Regions from separate parts of the Enterococcus salsurae genome, predicted to be linked through region 3. Evidence: riboswitches for the same ligand, from Rfam matches in the RefSeq annotation. Region 3 holds a riboswitch; each other region holds the start of a gene.
What was found. Region 3 has a riboswitch for thiamine pyrophosphate ahead of ACYVRS_RS09385 (YkoF family thiamine/hydroxymethylpyrimidine-binding protein). Riboswitches for the same ligand answer to the same signal wherever they lie in the genome.
Positions count from the first base shown of each region.

Region 1: another riboswitch for thiamine pyrophosphate. It lies ahead of thiT (energy-coupled thiamine transporter ThiT); the one in region 3 lies ahead of ACYVRS_RS09385 (YkoF family thiamine/hydroxymethylpyrimidine-binding protein).
Region 2: another riboswitch for thiamine pyrophosphate. It lies ahead of thiT (energy-coupled thiamine transporter ThiT); the one in region 3 lies ahead of ACYVRS_RS09385 (YkoF family thiamine/hydroxymethylpyrimidine-binding protein).

Region 1 is NZ_BAAHWY010000001.1:827,923-835,399, reverse strand. Features, by position in the region: gene ACYVRS_RS04095 (metal ABC transporter permease) at 1-268, shown strand, start outside; gene purR (pur operon repressor) at 420-1,247, shown strand; gene glmU (bifunctional UDP-N-acetylglucosamine diphosphorylase/glucosamine-1-phosphate N-acetyltransferase GlmU) at 1,410-2,789, shown strand; gene ACYVRS_RS04080 (ribose-phosphate diphosphokinase) at 2,901-3,875, shown strand; TPP riboswitch at 4,033-4,134, shown strand; gene thiT (energy-coupled thiamine transporter ThiT) at 4,187-4,759, shown strand; gene ACYVRS_RS04070 (hypothetical protein) at 4,793-5,581, opposite strand; gene ACYVRS_RS04065 (class A sortase) at 5,813-6,526, shown strand; gene ACYVRS_RS04060 (patatin-like phospholipase family protein) at 6,600-7,477, shown strand, end outside.
Region 2 is NZ_BAAHWY010000004.1:148,258-155,734, reverse strand. Features, by position in the region: gene ACYVRS_RS10865 (sugar ABC transporter ATP-binding protein) at 1-485, shown strand, start outside; gene ACYVRS_RS10860 (ABC transporter permease) at 505-1,509, shown strand; gene ACYVRS_RS10855 (ABC transporter substrate-binding protein) at 1,521-2,522, shown strand; gene ACYVRS_RS10850 (hypothetical protein) at 2,545-2,922, shown strand; TPP riboswitch at 3,032-3,131, shown strand; gene thiT (energy-coupled thiamine transporter ThiT) at 3,186-3,746, shown strand; gene ACYVRS_RS10840 (DNA translocase FtsK) at 3,905-6,343, shown strand; gene ACYVRS_RS10835 (GntR family transcriptional regulator) at 6,385-7,086, shown strand; gene proC (pyrroline-5-carboxylate reductase) at 7,149-7,477, shown strand, end outside.
Region 3 is NZ_BAAHWY010000003.1:246,814-254,290, forward strand. Features, by position in the region: gene ACYVRS_RS09375 (ABC transporter ATP-binding protein) at 1-441, opposite strand, end outside; gene ACYVRS_RS09380 (ECF transporter S component) at 438-1,043, opposite strand; gene ACYVRS_RS09385 (YkoF family thiamine/hydroxymethylpyrimidine-binding protein) at 1,036-1,644, opposite strand; TPP riboswitch at 1,735-1,834, opposite strand; gene ACYVRS_RS09390 (metal ABC transporter solute-binding protein, Zn/Mn family) at 2,131-3,693, shown strand; gene ACYVRS_RS09395 (plasmid pRiA4b ORF-3 family protein) at 3,759-4,766, shown strand; gene ACYVRS_RS09400 (NAD(P)/FAD-dependent oxidoreductase) at 4,806-5,930, opposite strand; gene recQ (DNA helicase RecQ) at 6,054-7,477, shown strand, end outside.

The DNA.
Region 1 (7,477 bases), on a different contig from region 3:
GATTCCCATCGCAGGGGCACTATTGATCTCAGCCATCATGGTCTTGCCAGCAGCCATCAGTATGCGTTTAGGTAAAAGCTTTAATGCAGTGATCTTGATCAGTGTCGTGATTGGCATGATCGGTATGATGACGGGATTGACGAGTTCGTTTTATTTAGACACACCACCAGGAGCCACGATCACGTTAGTTTTCATCGGTTTGTTCTTACTCATCAACCTGATCAAACGGATCATCATTCTCTTCCAACGAAAACAACGGCTAAAATAAACCGCTTTATGAAAAAGAAACGAAGAATCAGCGTTTCTTTTTTTTATATTCTAATCAAACCCGAACGTTTTAAACTTATTTTGAGATAATGCTCGCATTTATTTCAGAAAAGCCTTATAATAAGGCGAATAAACTAAAGGAGTTGTCTGGTGTGAAAATACGTCGCAGTGAACGTCTGATCGACATGACCCACTATTTATTGAATCATCCCCATGAACTGATTTCATTGTCTTTTTTTGCGAAGCGTTATGCCTCTGCAAAATCATCGATCAGTGAAGATCTTTCGATTATCAAAAAGACTTTCAAAGAGCGTGGAACTGGCCTGTTAGATACTGTACCTGGCGCAGCGGGCGGTGTTTTTTTTGTGCCTGAAATCTCAAAGGAAGAAGCGTATGCATATGTAGAAGGATTGGCAGAACGGTTGTCGGAACAAGACCGTTTACTACCAGGCGGCTATGTGTATCTTTCAGATTTATTGGGGGAACCAGAACTGTTGCGGCAAGTTGGCCGAATCATTGCGTCAAAGTATCTTGGTGAAAAAATCGACGCGGTCATGACGGTGGCGACGAAAGGTGTACCCATCGCACAAGCCGTTTCTTATTATCTGAATGTCCCTTTCGTTATCGTTCGTCGGGATTCTAAAATCACTGAAGGCTCAACTGTGAGCGTAAACTATGTTTCCGGATCTTCTGAGCGGATCGAGAAGATGGAATTATCCAAACGCAGTTTAAAACGCGGTTCTCGCGTGTTGGTGGTCGACGACTTTATGAAAGGCGGCGGTACGGTCAACGGGATGAAGAGTTTGATCGAAGAATTCGAAGCAGAACTCGTCGGGATCACGGTATTTGCTGAAACGAAATTCAAAGGTAAGCGGGCAATCACGGATTATAGCTCATTGTTGTACGTCGAAGATGTTGATACACAAACCAAAACGATCTCGGTTGTACCAGGAAATTATTTTACAAAAGAAGCTGAATAATTGAAACACCTTGCTCGCGGATGTTCATCTGAAGCAAGGTTTTTTTTTAATTGGTCTAGGTGCAAATAACGCTAAACATTGAAATTTACAATCACTTGGGCTAAACTAATTATAGGATAAACCAAAGGGCAGAACATGTCCCAATCGATAGGAGTGGAATACGTGGAAGCACGTTATGCAATTATTTTGGCAGCTGGTAAAGGCACACGCATGAAATCAAAGTTATACAAAGTCTTACATCCAGTTTGCGGGAAACCAATGGTCGAGCATATTATGAATCGTGTGGCTGTAACTGCACCTGAAGAGATCGTTACGATCGTCGGTCACGGCGCAGAAATGGTGAAAGAACAACTAGGGGACCGCACACAATACGCCCTTCAAGCTGAGCAGTTAGGGACAGGGCATGCAGTTGTCCAAGCTGAAACATTTTTGAAAGGCAAAAAAGGGACAACACTTGTGATTAGCGGGGATACACCGCTTTTAACGACCGAAACATTGAACAATTTGTTTGATTACCATCAAGGCAAAAACGCCTCAGCCACAATTTTAACTGCCCAAGCAGACGATCCAACCGGTTATGGCCGTATTTTGCGTGATCATGTCGGCATCGTAGAGAAAATCGTTGAGCAAAAAGATGCTACAACGGAGGAAGCACTAGTCAGAGAAATCAATACAGGGACGTACTGTTTTGATAATGAGCTGCTTTTTGATGCCTTGGCAAAATTAGATACAGACAATGCGCAAGGGGAATATTATCTAACGGACATTATCGAGATCTTGAAAGAAGAAGGCAAAATTATCGCGGCGTATCAAACCGAAGATTTCAATGAATCATTAGGCGTGAATGATCGCTTGGCATTGGCCGAAGCCAATCGATTGATGCGGATTCGTATCAATCAAACCCACATGCGCAATGGTGTCACGTTGATCGATCCGGCAACGACTTACATTGACGAAGGTGTTGTGATCGGTTCAGATACATTGATTGAAGCAGGGGTCGTGATCAAAGGCCAGACAACGATTGGCGATGATTGCATCATCACAGCCTCGTCGCAAATCATTGACAGTCAAATCAAGGATCATGTTACGATCAAAGCATCTGTTGTCGAAGAAAGTATCATTCATGCAGGAGCCGATGTGGGTCCTAATGCGCACTTGCGGCCAAAAGCTGAAATCATGGAAGGTGCCCATGTGGGCAACTTTGTTGAGATCAAAAATGCCACGATCGGCGAAGGAACCAAAGTTGGTCACTTAACCTATGTTGGGGATGCAACATTAGGCAAAAATATCAATGTCGGCTGTGGTGTCGTATTTGTCAATTATGATGGCAAACATAAATTTAAAACGACTGTCGGCGACAACACCTTTATCGGTTCGGGTTCAAATTTAGTTGCACCATTGGCGATTGCTGAAGAAACGATGATCGCAGCAGGATCCACGATCACCCAAGATGTGCCCAAGCACAGTATGGCGATTGCACGTGCCCGCCAAGAGAATAAAGCGGATTATGCAAAAAAACTGCCTTATCTAAATGAGAAATAGCGAAATGACTTGATTTATTCACGAAAAATGACTACTATTTATTAGGAAGAAGATTCTAGTAAAATAGTCGTCATTTTTTATTAGTTACACGTAAAGAAAGTGGAGGTTCTCATGTCAAATCATTATTTTGATCCAAGATTGAAGATTTTTTCTCTGAACTCAAATCGTCCTTTAGCGGAAAAAATCGCAGCTGCAGTAGGTGTCGAATTAGGTAAGTGTTCCGTAAAACAATTCAGCGATGGCGAAATCCAAGTGAATATCGAAGAAAGTATTCGCGGTTCACATGTCTATGTGATCCAATCGACCAGCAGTCCTGTAAATGATAACTTAATGGAATTGTTGATCATGATCGACGCATTGAAACGCGCAAGTGCGAAGACGATCAATGTGGTCATGCCTTATTACGGCTACGCTAGACAAGACCGAAAAGCACGTTCAAGAGAACCAATCACAGCAAAACTTGTAGCAAATATGATTGAAAAAGCCGGTGCGGACCGTATGGTGACACTTGACTTGCACGCATCACAAATCCAAGGATTTTTCGATATGCCAGTCGATCATTTGATGGGTGCGCCATTGATTGCCAATTACTTTTTAGAACGCAATATCCAAGGAGATGACGTTGTTGTCGTTTCACCAGACCATGGTGGCGTGACGCGCGCGCGCAAACTGGCTGAGTTTCTTAAATCACCCATTGCAATCATTGACAAACGTCGGCCTAAAGCCAATGTAGCTGAAGTCATGAACATTATTGGTCATGTTGAAGGCAAAACGTGTGTCTTGATCGATGATATGATCGATACGGCAGGAACCATTACACTAGCGGCCAATGCCTTGAAACAAGCAGGTGCCAAAAGTGTCTATGCCTCATGTACACACCCAGTATTGTCAGGCCCAGCTTTGGAACGGATCGAAGATTCTGCCATCGAACATTTGGTTGTGACTGACTCGATTTATTTGCCAGCAGACCGCAAATCAGAAAAAATCGATGAAATCAGTGTTGGTGCGTTGATGGGCGAAGCCATCAAACGAATCCATGAGAACAAACCTGTAAGTCCATTGTTTGAATCAAAATTATCTATCTAATACTTGGCGATCCTTCAAGTATGTTGTATCCTCCAGTTGACCGAGACAGCTGGAGGATTTTTATATTTGATTGGTATCGGAACAATAACGCTTCTTTTTTTACAGAAGTATGATATGCTATGAGAGGACTTACAGTCCAAAAAAAAACAAATAGAATCTAATCACAAAGGGGAGCCTGAAAAGGCTGAGAATGAGTATACTCTAAACCCTTCGTACCTGTTTCGGTCATACGAACGTAGGAATTGTGACGAGTTGAAGTGTCTGACACTTCTCCTTTGTGAATTGTGATGATTCGAAAAGGAGGAGTTTTTTTGACGAAAAAAATTGATCTGCGGGTATGGACGGAAGGGACGATGATTGCGGCGCTTGGGGTGGCATTGTCTTTTATTCCAGTACAATCGGTCAATGCAGGGTTGGATCTCTCGCTGGGATTGGTTCCTTTGGTCTTGTATTCCTATCGCCGCGGTTTTGTGCCTGGTGTGACAGCTGGCTTCATGTGGGGGCTATTGAACATACTGGTGGGTAGTGCCATGAAAAATTTCATCAGCGTCCCGCAAATTATTTTTGAATATCCTTTTGCCTTTGCCTTTGGTGGATTTGGCGGGTTGTTTGCCAATCGGATCCAACAAGCACTGCGGAACAAAGCCAATATCGCTTATTGGTATATCGGGATTGGTGGATTTATCGCCGTGGTTTGCCGCTGGTTCTGGCATTTCTGGGCGGGGGTATTTGTTTGGGGAATGTATGCACCAGAAGGTCAAAGCCCCTATGTCTATTCACTGATTTTTAATGGCGGGTCCGTAGTGATCAACACCATATATGTTAGTGTTGTGTTGATATTATTAGCCAAAACCGCACCAAAATTATTTTTGCCGAAAGGATAAAATAAAAAATGTCATGCCCGCGAGTCGTGTGGGTCATGACATTTTTTTGTCCATAAAGCCAAAAGCTAGATCTTCTTGATCAATATCTAATGTCCATTTTTTTTGGTTGGCGTAGTAGCGCAACACGGCAATTTGATCAAGGGAACTTTTGTTGACTTGGCTGCTTTTCAAACCGGAGTCTTCCATCAGATAAATCGGGATCGTGAATGTTTTGTCGATCAATTGATCTTGGCTCAAGCAGAATAAGACACCTTCTTGCATGACACTACGGAGTTCTTTCAGTAGATTGAAGTCTAATTTTTCGACAGAAACAGCTTTTTTGAAGAAAGAAATACGGTCGTTGATTTTTTCTAAGACGATTCGGGTGATTCGATCGGCTAAAATGCGGTAATACTCGTCCAAGTAGCGGTAATATACACGGGAGCGGTTGTCTTTCAAATCAAAAAAGACAAAGTTGTTTTGCAATTTATAAAAAAACGGTGAATGCAAGTGGGTTTTCATATGGCCAAAATATAACAGTTCTGAAATCTCTAACGGTGTGAGTTCCTTCAACATATCGAAATCATTGAAATCGACCCATTTCATTTCTTCCGTGACGCGTCCTTTGTTCAATTGCTGGAAGAAAAGTTGCACATTTTCGATGCCGCGAATCACTTTGAGGCCAGTGTGGCCGTCAAATTCACCAAATTCGCTGGAAGGATCAAGCAAAAGCAGATTCTTGGGTTGATGCACAATGCTCTTGTTGAAATCTTGGGGGGCAAGCCCACGGGTCAAGACGGCATTGCTGGTTGTATCTATATGTACGTAAATCGTATTGGACATGCCGGTTGATCCCTCCTATGTAATATGTTCATTCTACAACAAAGCGCTGAAAAATGCTTGTATCTTTTCGTTTAAAGTTATATTACAAAATAACAGAAAAAACAATTTTTAAGCTCCACCCCCCTCTTTGCCTAAACATTTCTTTTCTTTTGGTAAAATAACTGAGCAAAATTGGCGCTATCAAGAGGTTTTTGGTATGATAAAAGGAGATAAAAATTGGAGAGATATGAGATGAAAAAAAAGAAGAGATTCAGGCGCTGGCTCAGCAATCTTTTTTTGTTATTATTGCTTTTAGTTGGACTCGTGCTGGTATTCAACAATCAAATCAAAAACTTCTTTATCAAGCAGACCGGGGATGCATACGCGGTCAGTGAAATCAGTCGTGCCGATGTCGAAAAAAACATGGAAGCTGACACGACATTTGATTTCGATGCAGTGGAGCCGGCCAGTTCAGAAGCAGTGCTGAGAGCGCAACTCAGCAATAAAGTATTGCCTGTGATCGGGGGCGTAGCGATCCCAAGTGTGGCGATCAATTTACCGATTTTCAAAGGGTTATCCAATGAAGCCTTATTATATGGTGCAGGGACTTTGAGCCCTACGCAGCAAATGGGTGAAGGCAATTATGCCTTAGCCAGTCACCGCGCACAATCGCCGGAACTGTTGTTTACACCTTTAGATGATGTGGCGATCGGTGCAACGATTTACATCACTGATTTGGAGAATATTTATACCTACACCGCGACTTCAACAGTGCGGGTCGAGCCAACAGATGTCTATCTTTTAGACGAAGTGGAAGGACGCAAGATGATCACATTGATTACCTGCGGCGAAATGGGTGGTATCACTCGGCGGGTCGTGCAAGGGGATCTGCAAGCAGTGACACCTGTTGCTGCAGCCACATCAGATATGTTGGCTGCATTTAATATGGCACAACGAACATTTTAACGTGAAGAATAGCGAGTGGTAGGTCAACAGCCGTGTCATTCGGCTATTCTTTTGTTCTTTAAGGAGATTTCTGATGAAAGCCAAAAAAGTAACGACCGTCGATTTCGTGTTGCAACGAAGGGCGTTTCAAGAAAGCCAGCTGACCTTTTCATTCTTTGACAGTCATTCTGCAGGCAGGGCGTATTTTGGCCAGCACATAGAGGAACAAGGCTGGCAGATCAACACACGTCAAGGCCGCTTGTACCTCAGTTGCCGTCTTGAAGAAAATCAAATGATCATTTATGATTTGTTGCATGAAGCCGATACGCAGTTTTCATGGCAAAAATACACGGGGGTTGTCGAAAGTTTTGCCCGCAGTCGATTTGCCGCAAGTGTCTGTTGGCGATTGCCTGACCATCCGCTATTTTCGGAGTTTTTCACCCAGCAAGGCTATCAAAAGGTGGCAGCCGGCTTTCAAAAAACATTGGTTTATAATACAGCCTTGGTTTTAGGTGGCGGCGGGGCTCATGGCGCATATCAAATAGGGGTCTGGCAAGCGCTGCAAGAGCGCGGCATCAATTTCAAGTGGATCACGGGTACCTCAGTGGGGGCGTTGAATGGCGCATTGATTTTGATGAATGATGTGGAAGCAGCGGTGGACTTGTGGGCCAATATTTCTAATGCCAAAGTTTTGCAATATCCGTTGGCAGAAGCCAAAGCGCAGACGTTGCGAGAAATGATGGACCAGACGCATTCCTTAGTGGTGACCGCATTGAAAACCAATGGTGCGCGCACGGAACCATTAGCCGCTTTATTGGCTTCAGTATTTGACGCAGAAAAATTTGCGCAAACGACTAGACAACTGCTGATTTGTACCACGCGACTGCCTGATTTCAAAGAAACGATTTATACCTTTGATCCTGCAGATACGGCAGAGAACCTGCAATGGCTGTTGGCTTCAGCATCTTTTTA
Region 2 (7,477 bases), on a different contig from region 3:
TGGCATTGCAATTAGATGTTCGTTTCAATGTGAATATGGCTAGCTTAAGCAGAATCACACGCAAGGGAATAGTGGACGATCAAGCGGGGGAAGAAACTGCGCGTAAATATAAAGAAAAACTTTCTATACGCACACCAAGTTTAGGACAAACCGTAGCTAATTTGTCAGGAGGAAATCAACAAAAGATTGTTCTGGCAAAGTGGTTATGTAATGACGTTAACGTGTTGATCGTAGATGAACCTACTAGAGGAATCGATGTGGGTGCCAAGTACGAAGTCTATGAATTATTTAATGAATTGAGTGATTTAGGGGTGGCGATCATTATGATCAGTTCCGATTTGCCAGAAGTTTTAGGCATGAGCGACCGCATATTCGTCATTCATGAAGGGACTGTCAACGGTGAATTACCAGCTAAAGATACAACCCAAGAAGAAATCCTGTATCTTGCAGCTGGATACAATAAAAATATGGAAAACATAAGTTAATCAAAGGAGAATCGATTGAATGAAACAAGTGACTACATTGAAAAAAGAAAAAGAGATTTTTGCTCATCGCTTTAGCTTGAGTACGAGAAAAGCCATATTTTCAGGCATTGCATTGGTTATCCTTTTTATCATATTTGCGATTTTAAATCCAAATTTTATGGCGAAAAATAATTTGATCAATATTCTACAACAAGTTGTGACCTATGCCATCGTGGGGTATGGGCTAACCTTTGTTTTAGTGGGTGGAGGGACTGACCTTTCTGCAGGTGCATCTATGGGCTTATCAGGGATTATTGTCACAACGTTATTAATAGCAGGTGTTCCGCTGCCTTTAGCTATTTTGATTGCGCTGATATTTGGCATTTTAATGGGTGTTCTCAATGGATTTTCAATTGAGGTTTTAGGGGTTGTTCCGTTTATTGCTACCTTAGGTACGCAATGGGTTTTTCGAGGGCTAGCCAATGTGCTTGTTGATGGAAAACCAATTTATACCAATACGATCCCCAGCCAAGATGCGCAACAAGTATTCTATCAGATTGGTGGTGGGCGTCTGCCTGGCGGTATTCCGTATAGTGTATTGATTACTTTGATATATGGACTGATGCTAGCGTTCATTTTATCTAAGACAAAAATCGGCAGACAAATATATGCTTGCGGAAGCAATTTAGAGGCTGCAAAACTCTCTGGGATCAATGCTGTAGGTACAAGGATGTTTGCATACTGTGTCAGCGGATTTTCTGCATGTGTTGCAGGCATCATCGTCACATCAAGAATATCTTCTGCGCAACCTATGGCAGGACAAGGCATGGAGCTAGAAGCAATTGCGGCAGCGGTAATTGGCGGTGTATCCAATAGTGGTGGACAAGGTGCCATCGTCAATACGATTATCGGGGCTTTGATATTAGGCGTTCTGCGGAATGGCTTAAACATTATGGGAATCAGTTCATTTTGGCAACAAGTGATCATCGGTTTTATTCTAGTTGGTGTGATCGCACTGGATGTGCGTAGAAATAAAAAAAAGTAGGGGGAATACAAATGAAAAAGTTTATGCATACTTGTATCTTGATTGTCTGCAGTCTGCTTTTCCTAACCGCTTGCGCAAGCACAGAGAATGGAGAGGGAAGCAGCGATGGCAATGAAACAATCTATTTTTTGACTAAAGTCTTAGGCAATCAGTATTGGTCTGTAGTAGAGGAAGGTGCAAATGCAGCAGCCAAAGAATTGGGTGTGGATTTAGTCGTAACTGGTTTAGCCAATGAAGCTGAAGTTGAAAAACAAGTCCAGCAACTACAAGATGCAGTATCAGCTGGCGCGAGTGGGATCGTTGTTGGTCCGACAGATTCGACAGCGATGGCTAACCCGGTATCAGAAGCGTTTCAATCTGGGATTCCAATCGTCATCGTTGATACAATGATCAATACCGATGATTATTCAGTGGCTTTGATGACAGATAATGTAGAAGCCGGTAGAGAAGCGGCTGAAACAATGCTAGAACTTTTGAAACATCGAGGCATCTCGGAAAGTGAAGAAATGAAAGTTGGCGTACAGATTGGTGCATCGGGATCACAAACAATCATTGATCGCTTGTCAGGGTTCAATGAATATTGGGATTTGCACGCACCAGATACGTGGCAAGTATTGAATGAAGATATCAAGGTCAATGATGGCGATATCACAAAAGCGGTTGGTTTTACACAAGATATGCTGACTGCTTATCCAACGCTAAAAGCAGTATTTGGACCGAACAATGGTTCCACAGTTGGTTTTGTCACAGGTTTGATGGAAGCAAATCGGACGGATATCACATTGGTAGGTTTCGATTTCTCAAGTGAAATCGAGGATATGATTCGTACAGAAGCGTATGATGTTGCCACTATTCTACAGAAACAATATCTAATGGGCTATGAAGGTGTCAAACAAGCTGTAGAGCTCGCTCGCGGCATAGAACCTGATCAAAAAGTCGTTGATACGGGGACAATGGTGATTACCAAAGACAATATTGATGACCCAGAAATTGCAGATATTATCAACCCATGAAACCTATGGAGGAAGTGCGTCTATGCATGAATTTCTATTGAAAATGCGCCAACAATCTAAATCCTATAAAGCCAGAGAAAAAGCCTTCAATGAATTTTCCGACTTTATTTTTCCTTATGGGGAATCACAGCAGAGAAAAGTCACGCGTTTACTGATTGAGTTGTTCCCTAAAGAAAGAGAAAAATTTGTTCTGCTTTACTATATATTACTTAAGGATGCTTATATGACATTACAGGATTTTGATCAAGCGTATCAGATCGTCAAGAAGAAAAAAATCATTTCGGAAAATAGGAAGACTAAGTCTGTATCGCAAGTATTGATTGAAATAGACTGTGGAATTGATGGAGATCTCAATTACCCTTCAGCAAATGAATTATGCAATTCTGCTTTAGGAAGATGATCACGCTTATTGGTTTACTTACTTTGTCGACTCAATGAGAGAAAAAGGTTTCTCATTTCTTGTATATATGCTATTCTTGAAACGTGCAAAAAAAACAAAAAAATAGAATCTGATCACAAAGGGGAGCCAAATGGCTGAGAATGAGTTTACTCTAAACCCTTCGTACCTGTTTCGATCATTCGAGCGTAGGAATTGTGACGAGTTGAAGTATGGAATACTTCTCCTTTGTGAATTGTGACGATTCTGGAGGAGGAGTTTTTTATATGAATAGCAACACAAAAATCTGGGTAGAAGGAACGATTATTGCAGCATTGGCGATGATTCTTTCTTTCATACCTACCAATATTGGGAGCAGTTTCTCAGTTTCTCTAGGTCAAATTCCTTTGACTGTATTTGCGATTCGCAGAGGCTGGCGTCCTGGGTTGATGGCCGGTTTGGTGTGGGGATTATTGCATTTTCCATTAGGCCAAGTGTGGTATTTGAGTGTACTTCAAGTGCTGATTGAATATCCTTTTGCTTTTACTTTTGTTGGATTTGCGGGGCTTTATTCTAAAAAGATTCAGGCAGCAATAAAAACAAATGCTGGAAAACGTGTGATTGCATTACTAATAAACGCGTCGTTACTTGGGGCAACTGCTCGTTATTTCTGGCATTTTGTAGCTGGTTGGATATTTTGGGGTGCCTATGCATTATGGAATCTAAATCCATGGCTATTTTCATTAGTTATGAATAGTGCCAGTGGATTAGCGACAGCACTTGTAACTGCAATCGTTCTCGTATTTTTATATCGGACAGTTCCACAAATATTTTCTCCAAAAGCATAATGGAAATATTTCTGCCTATTCAGTATGTACACGGTTGGTGTACCGCTGAATAGGCAGTTTTCTTCAATATTTTGCGGGACTTAAAAAATTCTCACAGGAAAACTTTTGTTCGCCTTCTTTTTTCGTTATAATAGATAAAGATGAAAAGAGGGATAGACATGGCGCAAAAGAAACGCGCAAAGAAACGCAAAACAAAAAAACAGCAGCAACAACAAGAAAAATTAGTATTGGTCGGCGTCGGCTTATTGTTTATCTTGTTTTCGATATTTGGCTTTTTCCATTTAGGCTTTTTGGGGATGCTGATTGCCAATGGCTTTAGAATCGTTGGCGGCAATACCTACCGGGTTCTTTGTATCGCATTAGCGGCTTATGGCGGTTGGTTAGCTATCAAAACCACTGAAGCAAAATTCCAGCAATTTCGGCGGATTATCGGTTGTCTACTGATATATTTTGGTCTATTGATTATTTTGCATGCCCATCTTTTTGGGAATGTGATCAGTGAACAAACAAATGTACTGCAAACCACATGGATGACTTTGCTGGGGGATATTCGCCGCAGTCAAGTGAGTCAGAATGTTGGGGGTGGAATGACCGGTGCGTTGCTTTATAATGGCAGTTATTTCCTTGTCTCTCAAATTGGCAGTTATATCATAGCTGTTCTTTTGATGCTGGTTGGCGGCTTTTTGTTCAGCAACATGCGCAGCCATGAATTATTGGATCATTTGCAAACGGCAGGGGACAGCTTACAACGTTTCCTAGAAGGTTCTCCGGAAAAACAAGCGCAGAAAGAAGCCCGCAAAGCCGAAAAAGCGGCTGAAAGACAAGCCAAGAAAGAAGCGGAACGCGCGGCTGTTTTGGCAGAAATCAAAGAAAAGAATCAAGTGCGTCCAATGACTGAAGGGGAAAAGTTAGCCAAGGCAGAACAAGCCCAATCAACGGACACCTTCGAACCGGAACAATTGAGTTTTGTGCCGATCGATCATTTTCAAGAAGTCCCTAAAGCAACTGGCACATCCGCAGCGGCATCAGAGATGGCAGATGCACCACATCCTGCAGGCACGTCAAAACCGAGTAAACGGGTCAATGAGGATGGCGAAATTTTAGATGACGATGGCGAAGTATTGGAATTCGAAATCTCAGAAGAAGCGGAGAATCGAGATTACGAGTTGCCTTCTGCGGAATTATTGGATTCGATTCCGGCAACTGATCAAAGCAGTGAGTACAAAAAAATCGAAAAAAATATTGGTGTTCTTGAAACAACGTTCCAAAGTTTCGGTGTCGATGCCAAAGTCGTCAAAGCCAGTCTTGGGCCGGCAGTCACGAAATTTGAAGTTCAACCAGCAGTCGGCGTCAAGGTCAGCAAAATCGTTGGCTTGACAGATGATATCGCTCTGGCACTTGCCGCAAAAGATGTGCGAATGGAAGCACCGATCCCGGGTAAATCATTGATTGGGATCGAAGTGCCAAACAGCGCTATAAGCATGGTTTCTTTCAGAGAAGTGATCGATGCCCAGCCAGATCATCCAGATCAACTATTAGAAGTGCCCTTAGGACGGGATATCTCAGGGCGTGTCCAAACCGCAGATTTGACGAAAATGCCGCATTTATTGATTGCAGGCTCAACTGGGAGCGGGAAATCTGTTGCAATCAACGGAATCATTACTAGTATTTTGATGCGGGCCAAACCCCATGAAGTCAAATTGATGATGATTGATCCAAAAATGGTTGAACTGAATGTCTATAATGGCATCCCTCACCTGTTGACACCTGTCGTGACCAATCCGCGAAAAGCCGCGCAAGCTTTGCAAAAAGTCGTCAAAGAAATGGAAGAACGCTACGAAAAATTTGCAGCGACAGGCGTAAGAAATATTACCGGCTACAATGAATTGGTCATTAACAAGAATCTAGAAGATGGTGAAAATCGGCCAATCTTGCCTTTCATTGTCGTGATCGTTGATGAATTGGCGGACTTGATGATGGTGGCCAGCAATGAAGTGGAAGATGCAATCATTCGCTTAGCGCAAATGGCGCGGGCCGCCGGTATCCATATGATTTTGGCCACACAACGGCCTAGTGTCGATGTCATCACCGGAATCATCAAAGCCAATGTTCCTTCAAGGATGGCTTTCGCCGTTTCCAGCGGGGTCGACTCTCGGACGATCATTGACAGCAACGGTGCAGAGAAATTGCTGGGTCGCGGAGATATGCTGTATTTGCCGATGGGTGAGAACAAGCCAATCCGTGTCCAAGGTGCCTTTATTTCCGATCATGAAGTCGAACGAATCGTTACCTTTGTGACGGATCAGCAAGAAGCCAATTATGAAGAGAAAATGATGGTCACTGAAGAAGAAACGAGTACCAGTACTAGCGGTCAACCGCAAGATGAGTTGTTTGAAGAAGCCAAAGCGTTGGTGATCGATATGCAAACAGCAAGCGTGTCCTTATTGCAACGACGGTTTCGGGTAGGATATAATCGCGCTGCGCGTCTAGTGGATGAATTAGAAGCCCAAGGTGTGGTTGGACCATCTGAAGGAAGCAAACCTAGAAAAGTCTTGATCGAACCACAACCCGAAGAAATCCCTCCATTTGAGGAATAAATGCTGTATCCAAATACCTGTAAAGAAAGGCAAGAGGAATCATGAAGCGCAAGCATATTTTGTACCGCGATGTTGCCGATAAAATCAAAGAAGATATTTTTTCGGGCAAGTATCCAATCGGCTCATTTTTGCCGACAGAAACCGAGTTGGAGGCTGTCTTCAATGTAAGTAAAATCACGGTTCGTAAAGCAATCGAACTATTGGCTGCTGATGAGTATGTCGAAAAACGTAGTGGGCGAGGAACAACAGTATTAAGCAATCGCCCCTACAATCGGTTGTCAAAAGGGACGACTTTCAGTCAGCTGTTAGAAAGAACCGGCAAAGAATATACAAAAAGAAATATTGAATTTACCCAAGTAAGCTTATCCCCTGATCATCCGGCTTATCCATTGATGGGCAAAGATGTGATGCGTTTAAAACGTCTGTATTACTTTGATCACCAGCCATTTATTTATTATGAATACCACTTGCCGATCCAGCTTAAAGGATCGTCGATCGATGAATTGGAAGAAAAATCCCTCTATCGGTTATTAGACGAGCATCGGATGATCATTGATCGCTTCGAAGACGCCTTCGTTGGTGTTACCTTGACAACGGAGCAACAAAAATTCATGTTCACACCAGAAATATCCGCATTGAAGCGTATTCGGAAATCCTATGATATGCAAGGTGAGGTAGTAGAATACACAGAGGGAATCTATAATACTGCCTTACATCCTTACATGATTGAATTTGAAGCCTAATCTCTGATTGGGCTTTTTTCGCAAAACAAAGGTACAATCAAATTGAAATGGAGCGTGTTGAAATGAAAAAAATCGCCTTTATCGGTGCTGGAAATATGGCAAAAGCCATTATCAAAGGGTTGATCAAATCAGAATTGTATGCCGCAAATGAAATTCTGGTCTATAACCATCGCTATGAACCGACATTGCAGCAATTGGAGGCTGAAACAGCGATTCAAGGGACCACCACATTGTCTGAGGCCACAGCGTATGGAGAAGTGTTGATTTTAGCGGTCAAGCCTTTTGTTTTTGCCCATTTATTGCCACAATTGCAACCGCTGTTGACAAGAAACCATGTGATCGTATCGATTGCCGCTGGTGTAACGATCGACCAAATGACCACAGCACTAGG
Region 3 (7,477 bases):
AGCCAAAGCAACCAACTGTTTTTGGCCACCGGATAACGTGCGCAATGGCTGGTCGGCAAGGGCCTCGATCTCACAAAAAGAAAGGGCATCCTCCACACGTTGCGGCATATCTTTTGGCGCAATCCCGCGATTTTCTAAACAGAAAAGCAATTCTTCTCTGGCGGTATGCATACAAAACTGAGTATCAGGATTTTGAAACATCAGACTAATCAGTGTGGCGCGTGCACGAACGGATAAATCATCGATAGAATGGGCATCAATGGTATAGCTTCCTGACAAGAAGACCTCTTGGCTCAATCCTGCAAGAATACGAAAGAGGGTGCTTTTTCCTGACCCGGAAGGGCCATAGATGGCTTTGGTTTCTCCCGGATGTAATTCGAAAGAAGCTGTGATTGTCTGGTGATCGCAAGCAAATTGACAATCTGTTAATTGTAAGCTCATCGAGACGTCTTTCCAGCGACCTGTAAGGTCGGATCTGCAGCAATTGGATAACTGTTCAATACACCCATACGTGTCAAATGGTCACAGACGATCTTGATCAAAAATGCCGAGAAAAATAAGGCAGAACATAAGCGAATCACAAATATCGTCAGTAGGAGCTGCCATTTTAGATCAACGAAATTTGACCGGATAATGCCCCATATGAAACTAGTGATCGTTGCACCGATCGCACCTGTGATCAACGGGAACCAGCCGTAGCGCCGATAGCCCCCCAACGCAAATCCTGCTTCAGTACCAATTCCTTGGACAAACCCACTGATAAAAATGATTGGGCCATAAAAGTTGCCCATAAAGACTTCCAGCAAAGCAGCGATCATTTCTGTGATCGTCGCGGCACCAGGTTTCCGCAAGACATAGCCTGCAAAAGCTGCGGCCATGAACCAAACACCAAAAATGAATTCATTGGCCAGAACTGATAGGCCAAAAGGGGTCAGAAGTGTCCCTAATAGCAGGCCGAAATGAACGGCGCCCAGATAGATGACCCCAAAAATCAATGAAGCGATCCCCACCATGATCACATCTTTTAAAGCCCATTTAAACATGTGCCGCCACCTCCTTAGAGGGGCTATTGACAGAGATCGTTGCCTCTAAGACATAATGGGAAAGGTGCGCATGGGCATACGCCAATGCAGCTTCAAAATAGGTGAATAATTGGCTGGCAGTGCCCGATAAGAGTGTTACATAGTGCGCCGAGCGAGGCTTCAATCCATGATCAGCTGCCAAAGCAACGATGGCGGCGATTTCTTCCATATAATTGTTTTCACCAAACGCATAGAAGGAGTATTTGCAATCAACGAGAAAATCGCCTTTCGCTATGTTATTGGCATCATTTGGTTTTGCTTGTTGGCCATTCAAGTAACTATCGCCAGCATGATCCCCTGGGCATCCTTTCGAAAATGTAAATTCACCAACAAGATGTGTGTGTGGCTCATAGGCGTTGATCATCAATGCTGCTGCCGCATCTACCACACTTGCCGGTTCTCCTCGGTACAATGTGCTGAAGAGATCCGTTTGCTTCCACACTGCACTGGTATCAGTTTCTTTGATACTCGTTAAAATTTGGGTGGCGAACTGGTCTTTCATTGGATATACACTTACCCGACACCCTGTAATATCGATCATTCCTGTTTGACATGCTTCCATTTTAAACTCTCCTTTCTGATCATTCTGCCCGCAAAAAAAGCGTTCCCCCTTTAACTATCCACATGCAGACAGAAAAATGGGAACGCAAAAAGTTGTGCGTCGCCACTTCCCTACGTTGGTACTAACCAAATCAGGTTCAAAGGGACCAGACCAAAGTCTATCTCAGCATAAAGCGCCCCTAGTGGATAAATATTCAATTGAATGACCACAGTGTAGCACATCAACTGAGAAAGAACAACTATAGAGACGAAGGCGGCAACAGATACAATGAGATCTTTTTGATGACTGAAGCGATTTTATATGAAGAATCTATCATATAAAAAAACATGAAAAATGATATTGACAGGTTGAAATTAGTTGTGTAAAGTAGTGAATTGAGAGTAAAACGTAATCTTTACGTTTTGTTTTCGTAAACCGTAATTGATTTCATAGTATTTATTTCGTCAGTAAGAAAGAAGGAAAATGAAAAAGGAGTGTTTCAAAAAAATGAAGAAGTTTTTTAAAATAACGTTATTATCGATAACAGCGCTTGGGTTGGCAGCCTGCGGTCAAGGAGGGACTGATAGCACGAATCAATCGGAAGCTGTTTCTGCTGAAGCTGTCAGTGATCCTATTCAAGTCGTTGCGACTTTTTATCCAATGTATGACTTTACCCAGCAAATCGTTGGCGACGAAGGGGAAGTGACATTGCTGATGCCTGCTGGCACAGATTCCCATGACTATGAACCTTCTGCAAAAGATATGGCCACGATCCAAGATGCCGATGTCTTTGTGTATAACAATGAAAATATGGAAATGTGGGTACCCTCGATTGAAACCACACTCGATGAAGGAAATGTGACAGTTGTCAAAGCGACAGAAGGCATGATTTTGTTGCCTGGCGATGACGATCACGACCATGACCACGACCACGACCACGATCATGACCACGGGGATGATGGTCATTCTCATGAATTAGACCCCCATGTCTGGTTGGCGCCGAGTATAGCAATCAAACAAGTTGAAGCAATCCGTGATCAATTAAGTGCAGCCTATCCAGAAAAAGCAACTGCTTTTGATACAAATGCAACAGCCTACCTAGAGGAACTGGAAGCATTGCATGCATCATATCTAGAAGCCTTCAGCAATCCATCACAAAGTCACTTTGTCACACAGCATGCGGCTTTCGGTTACTTGGCACTAGAATATGGATTGACACAAGTGCCGATTTCTGGACTTTCTCCAAGTGAAGAGCCTTCTGCTTCACGAATTACTGAATTGAAAGACTTTGTGACTGAAACTGGGATCGAAACGATTTATTTTGAGGAAAATGCCAAAGATAGTATCGCCCGGACGTTGGCATCAGAAGCCGGTGTTGAACTGGCGGTGCTGAATCCGTTAGAAGGCTTGACCCAAGAACAAATGGACAATGGTGAAAACTATATTTCTATTATGGAACAAAACCGTGATGCTTTAAGAAAAACCACAGATGTAGCCAATGACAAAGAAATTGCGGAAACGGAAAAAGAAAAAACCGTCTACAATGGCTACTTTGACGATCATGCAGTAGAAGATCGTCCCTTATCTGATTGGGCTGGCGATTGGCAATCCGTATATCCTTTCTTAGCAGATGGGACATTGGATCAAGTCTTTGATTACAAAGCCAAACAAACACAAAAGATGACTGCGGAAGAATACAAAGCCTACTATACAACTGGTTATCAAACAGATGTTGCTTCAATCAACATCACCGATCAAACCATGCGCTTTGTGTTTGACGACGGAACTGAAAAAGAAGCAACGTATACCTATGCAGGCAAAGAAATATTGACTTATGAAGCGGGAAATCGCGGCGTACGCTATTTATTTGAGACCGATGATGAAGATGCCGCATTTAAATATATTCAATTCAGTGATCATGCAATCGCATCTGAAGTAGCGCACCATTTCCATATTTATTTTGGCAATGAGAGTCAAGAAGCCTTGCTGAAAGAGATGGACCATTGGCCAACTTATTATCCATCTGAGATGACTGGTTTGGAGATTGCTCAGGAAATGCTGGCCCATTAAAAAAAAGATTGACATTTACCGCTCTTTTCGTCAAAGTAAAGCTGATAGGAAGGAGCGGTTTTGATTTGGAAAAAACATTAAAGCGATTAGCGAAAGTCATCGACCGAATGATGGATCATGTAGACTTGTATGGTGGACCAACCATTGTCAGTGATGATGATCTAGAACATTATTTGGATCCAGTCTTTTATCTGATCTTTTGTGCAGAACTTGTTGGTGGGCTTAGTCAATTAAAAGATAAAGCATTTGTGACTGAACTCTACACTGAGTTGATCCCGCAAGAAGTGCCGTATAGTTTGCGTTATCTACCCTATGCCAAAAGTGCGATAGAAGATTTTTATTACTGTTTATATAAAGAAAAACACTTGACCAAAAGCCAATACTTAGAAATCATCTTTATTTTCGCAGAAAAACAACCAACTTTTTTTTCACGAATGTCAAAACCGCAATTTTGGTCGGAAGATAAGAAAGTGGCCATGATGCGCATGATCAGAGATGTGGAACCGGAAGAGCATGATCTTTTGCCCGTCGATGATCCTCGGATCGCAGCTGCTTCTCAAAAAGTGGTGCCTTTTCCAATAACAAATACCGTCTTTGATGAGACTGATGATCAACCAGCGGCCTATCAGATTCGAATCGATCTAGAAGGATATCGTCCGCCAATCTGGCGTCGCTTGGTCATTCCTGCAGGGATCAGCTATGAGCAGCTCCATCTCTTGATCCAGATCGCTTTTGAGTGGATGAACAACCATGTCTATCTCTTTTTTGCTGGACAAAAGTCATTTGGTGTTGGTATTTCTTCTTCCAGTGAAAAGGCAACGATCGATCAAGATTTTCAAGAATGCACATCGTTGACCTATATTTACGATATGGGGGCGGATTGGACGCATAAAATCAAGATCGAAAAAAGACTGACAAAAGAAGAAGTCAACGTACCTTATTATCCTGTCTGTATCAAAGCAGTGGGGGATGTACCGGTGGAAGACATGTTTGATGATGTGAGAGAACCATTAGATAGAGATATGTTGAATGAACAACTTGCTGAATACTGGGATACAGGTGAATTTTTCTAAAAAAAAAACTGGCTGCGGCCAGTTTTTTTGTGCTATTTTTTAGGTCAAATCCACGGAGTGGGTGATATAGTCTGTCATAGGTTTGCTGTATTGCGAAAAATGCATGACATGGTGCATATGGCTATTTAAAGATTGTGCAATCAAATAGCCGATGAAAGGGCCAGTGGTCAACCCCGATGAGCCCAATCCGCTTGCCGCAAATAAGGTGCCGTGACCAGAAACATCACCAAAAAAAGGCGCAAAATCTGATGTATAAGCCCGAGTGCCTACGCGATAGGATAGGGGCATAGAAAAGAGGCTGTTCGGGTCTTGCAGAAAATCGCTGATACCAGCTGTTAGCTGTAGTTTTGCCTCCTCTGTCGGTGTCAAGTCCCATTTTGCGTTGTTTTCATGGGTTGCGCCCAGCAAAATAGTCCCATCGGCAAAGGGAATCAAATCACCTTCACCTGCCAACATGGCTACCGGCCAGTCATCCGTGTGAAATGGTGTAGCAAAGGACAAGAGTTGTCCTTTTTGCGGTCGGACGTCTACTTGATAACCCAAAGGAGCCAATAGCTGCGCGATACCTGGGCCAGCGGTGACACAAAGGATGTCTGAGAAGATGCTTTGTTCATTCACTTTTATCTGCCATCCATCAGATTGTTGCTGGATCACTGCAGATCCTTCAATAAATTTGACGTTCTTTTTCTGGGCGATCTTTTTCAAATGCAAAAGATAGGCGCGACCGTCTAAGCGCCCCCCGCCACTGATTGATAACGACGGTTGTGGCTTTAACAAAGGCAATGCTTGCTTGGTTTCTAGACGAGTGAGCAGTCTGATCGTCCCAATTTCCGGTGCAGTTTCTTTGCGGGTCTCTGCTAGTTCAGCCAAGTTTAGCAGTTCTCCTTCTGGTCGCAAGATGAGGGTGCCAGAAGGCGCGTAGATCGTTTGATCCAACGCAAAATCCTGTACCAATTTTCCAAAAAAGGCAGCTCCATCTTGGGCCAAACGATACCATTTTTTGTTGCGTCTTTTTGACAACCAGGGTGAGATGATCCCTGCACTGGCACTGGTTGCTTGTCCTGTTAATTGGTCGATCACGGTCACTTCATATTGGGTGTGATCGAGATAAACAGCGAGGGTCATACCGATGATACCGCCGCCGATGATCGTGATTTTTTTCAATCTGTTCACTCCTTATATCAGAATGGTTCTTGGCATGAAGGTCTCAGAAGTTAAACTTCTTCTCATAGCCATTTCCTTTGCGTAATTAATTGCGTATAATAAAGAATTGGAAAAGAGGGTATTATGGACATTCATTCAGTATTAAAAGAACATTTTGGTTATACGCACTTTCGTGAAGGGCAAGAAACCATTATCCAATCTATTTTAACACAACAAAACGTTTTGGGGATCATGCCGACTGGTGGCGGGAAATCGATCTGCTATCAATTGCCGGCACTTTTGTTAGAGGGTGTGACGTTAGTGATCTCGCCTTTGATTTCTCTGATGAAGGATCAAGTGGATAGCTTGAAGGATATGGGCATTCCAGCAGCGTATATCAATTCTACCTTGAACAGCAGCGAGATCAATCAACGGATGCAGCAAGCTAGAAATCGACAACTGAAACTCTTATATGTATCACCGGAAAGACTAGATTCTGAAGCATTTCGCTATTCCTTGAAGCAAGTACCGATTTCGTTGATCGCTGTCGATGAAGCCCATTGCATTTCTCAGTGGGGACATGACTTTCGTCCAAGCTATCTGCGTTTGGCGGAAACCATTGGTTTGCTAGAAAACAAACCAACAATCGTTGCACTGACGGCGACTGCAACGCCAAAAGTAGCAGAAGATATTGAACATTTATTATCGATTCCAGCCCAAAATCAGGTCAAAACTGGATTTGCCAGAGAAAATTTGGCCTTTCAAGTGGTCAAAGACCAAAAAGATACCTATATCAGTACATATCTTAAAATGAATCAAGGGCAATCCGGTATCATTTATGCCAGTACCCGCAAAGAAGTTGAACGGATCTATCATTTGCTGAAGCATGAAAAAATCGCTGTCGGGTATTATCATGGTGGTTTGTCTGAAGAAGAACGGTCATTTTTTCAAGAAGAGTTTCTCTATGACCGTATCCAAGTGATGGTGGCAACGAATGCTTTTGGAATGGGGATCAATAAGAGCAATGTCCGCTTCGTGATCCATGCTCAGATGCCAGGCAATATTGAATCATATTATCAAGAAGCCGGTCGGGCAGGACGGGATGGTGAGCCAAGTGATGCCATTTTGCTGTACGCACCACAAGATATGCAGATCCAACAGTTCTTCATTGACCAATCGGAATCAGATCTTCATTACCGCCAAAACGAATATTTGAAACTGCGGGAAATGGGTCAATATGGCCATACCCAACTATGTTTGCAACGGTATATTTTGCGCTATTTTGGCGAAGATGGGCCGGACTGTCAACGTTGCAGCAATTGTCTAGATGACCGAGAGCAAGTTGACATCACGGTTGATACACAAAAGGTCTTGTCTTGTGTCAAACGGATGGGTGAACGATTTGGTAAATCTTTGGTAGGCAAAGTGTTGACAGGTTCAGCCGATCAAAAAGTCAAGCAATGGGGTTTTGAAAAATTGCCTACCTATGGCTTGCTCAAGGACTGGTCGCAAAAAGATGTCAATCAGTTGATTGATTATTTGACCGCTTCAGGCTATTTATTGCCTTC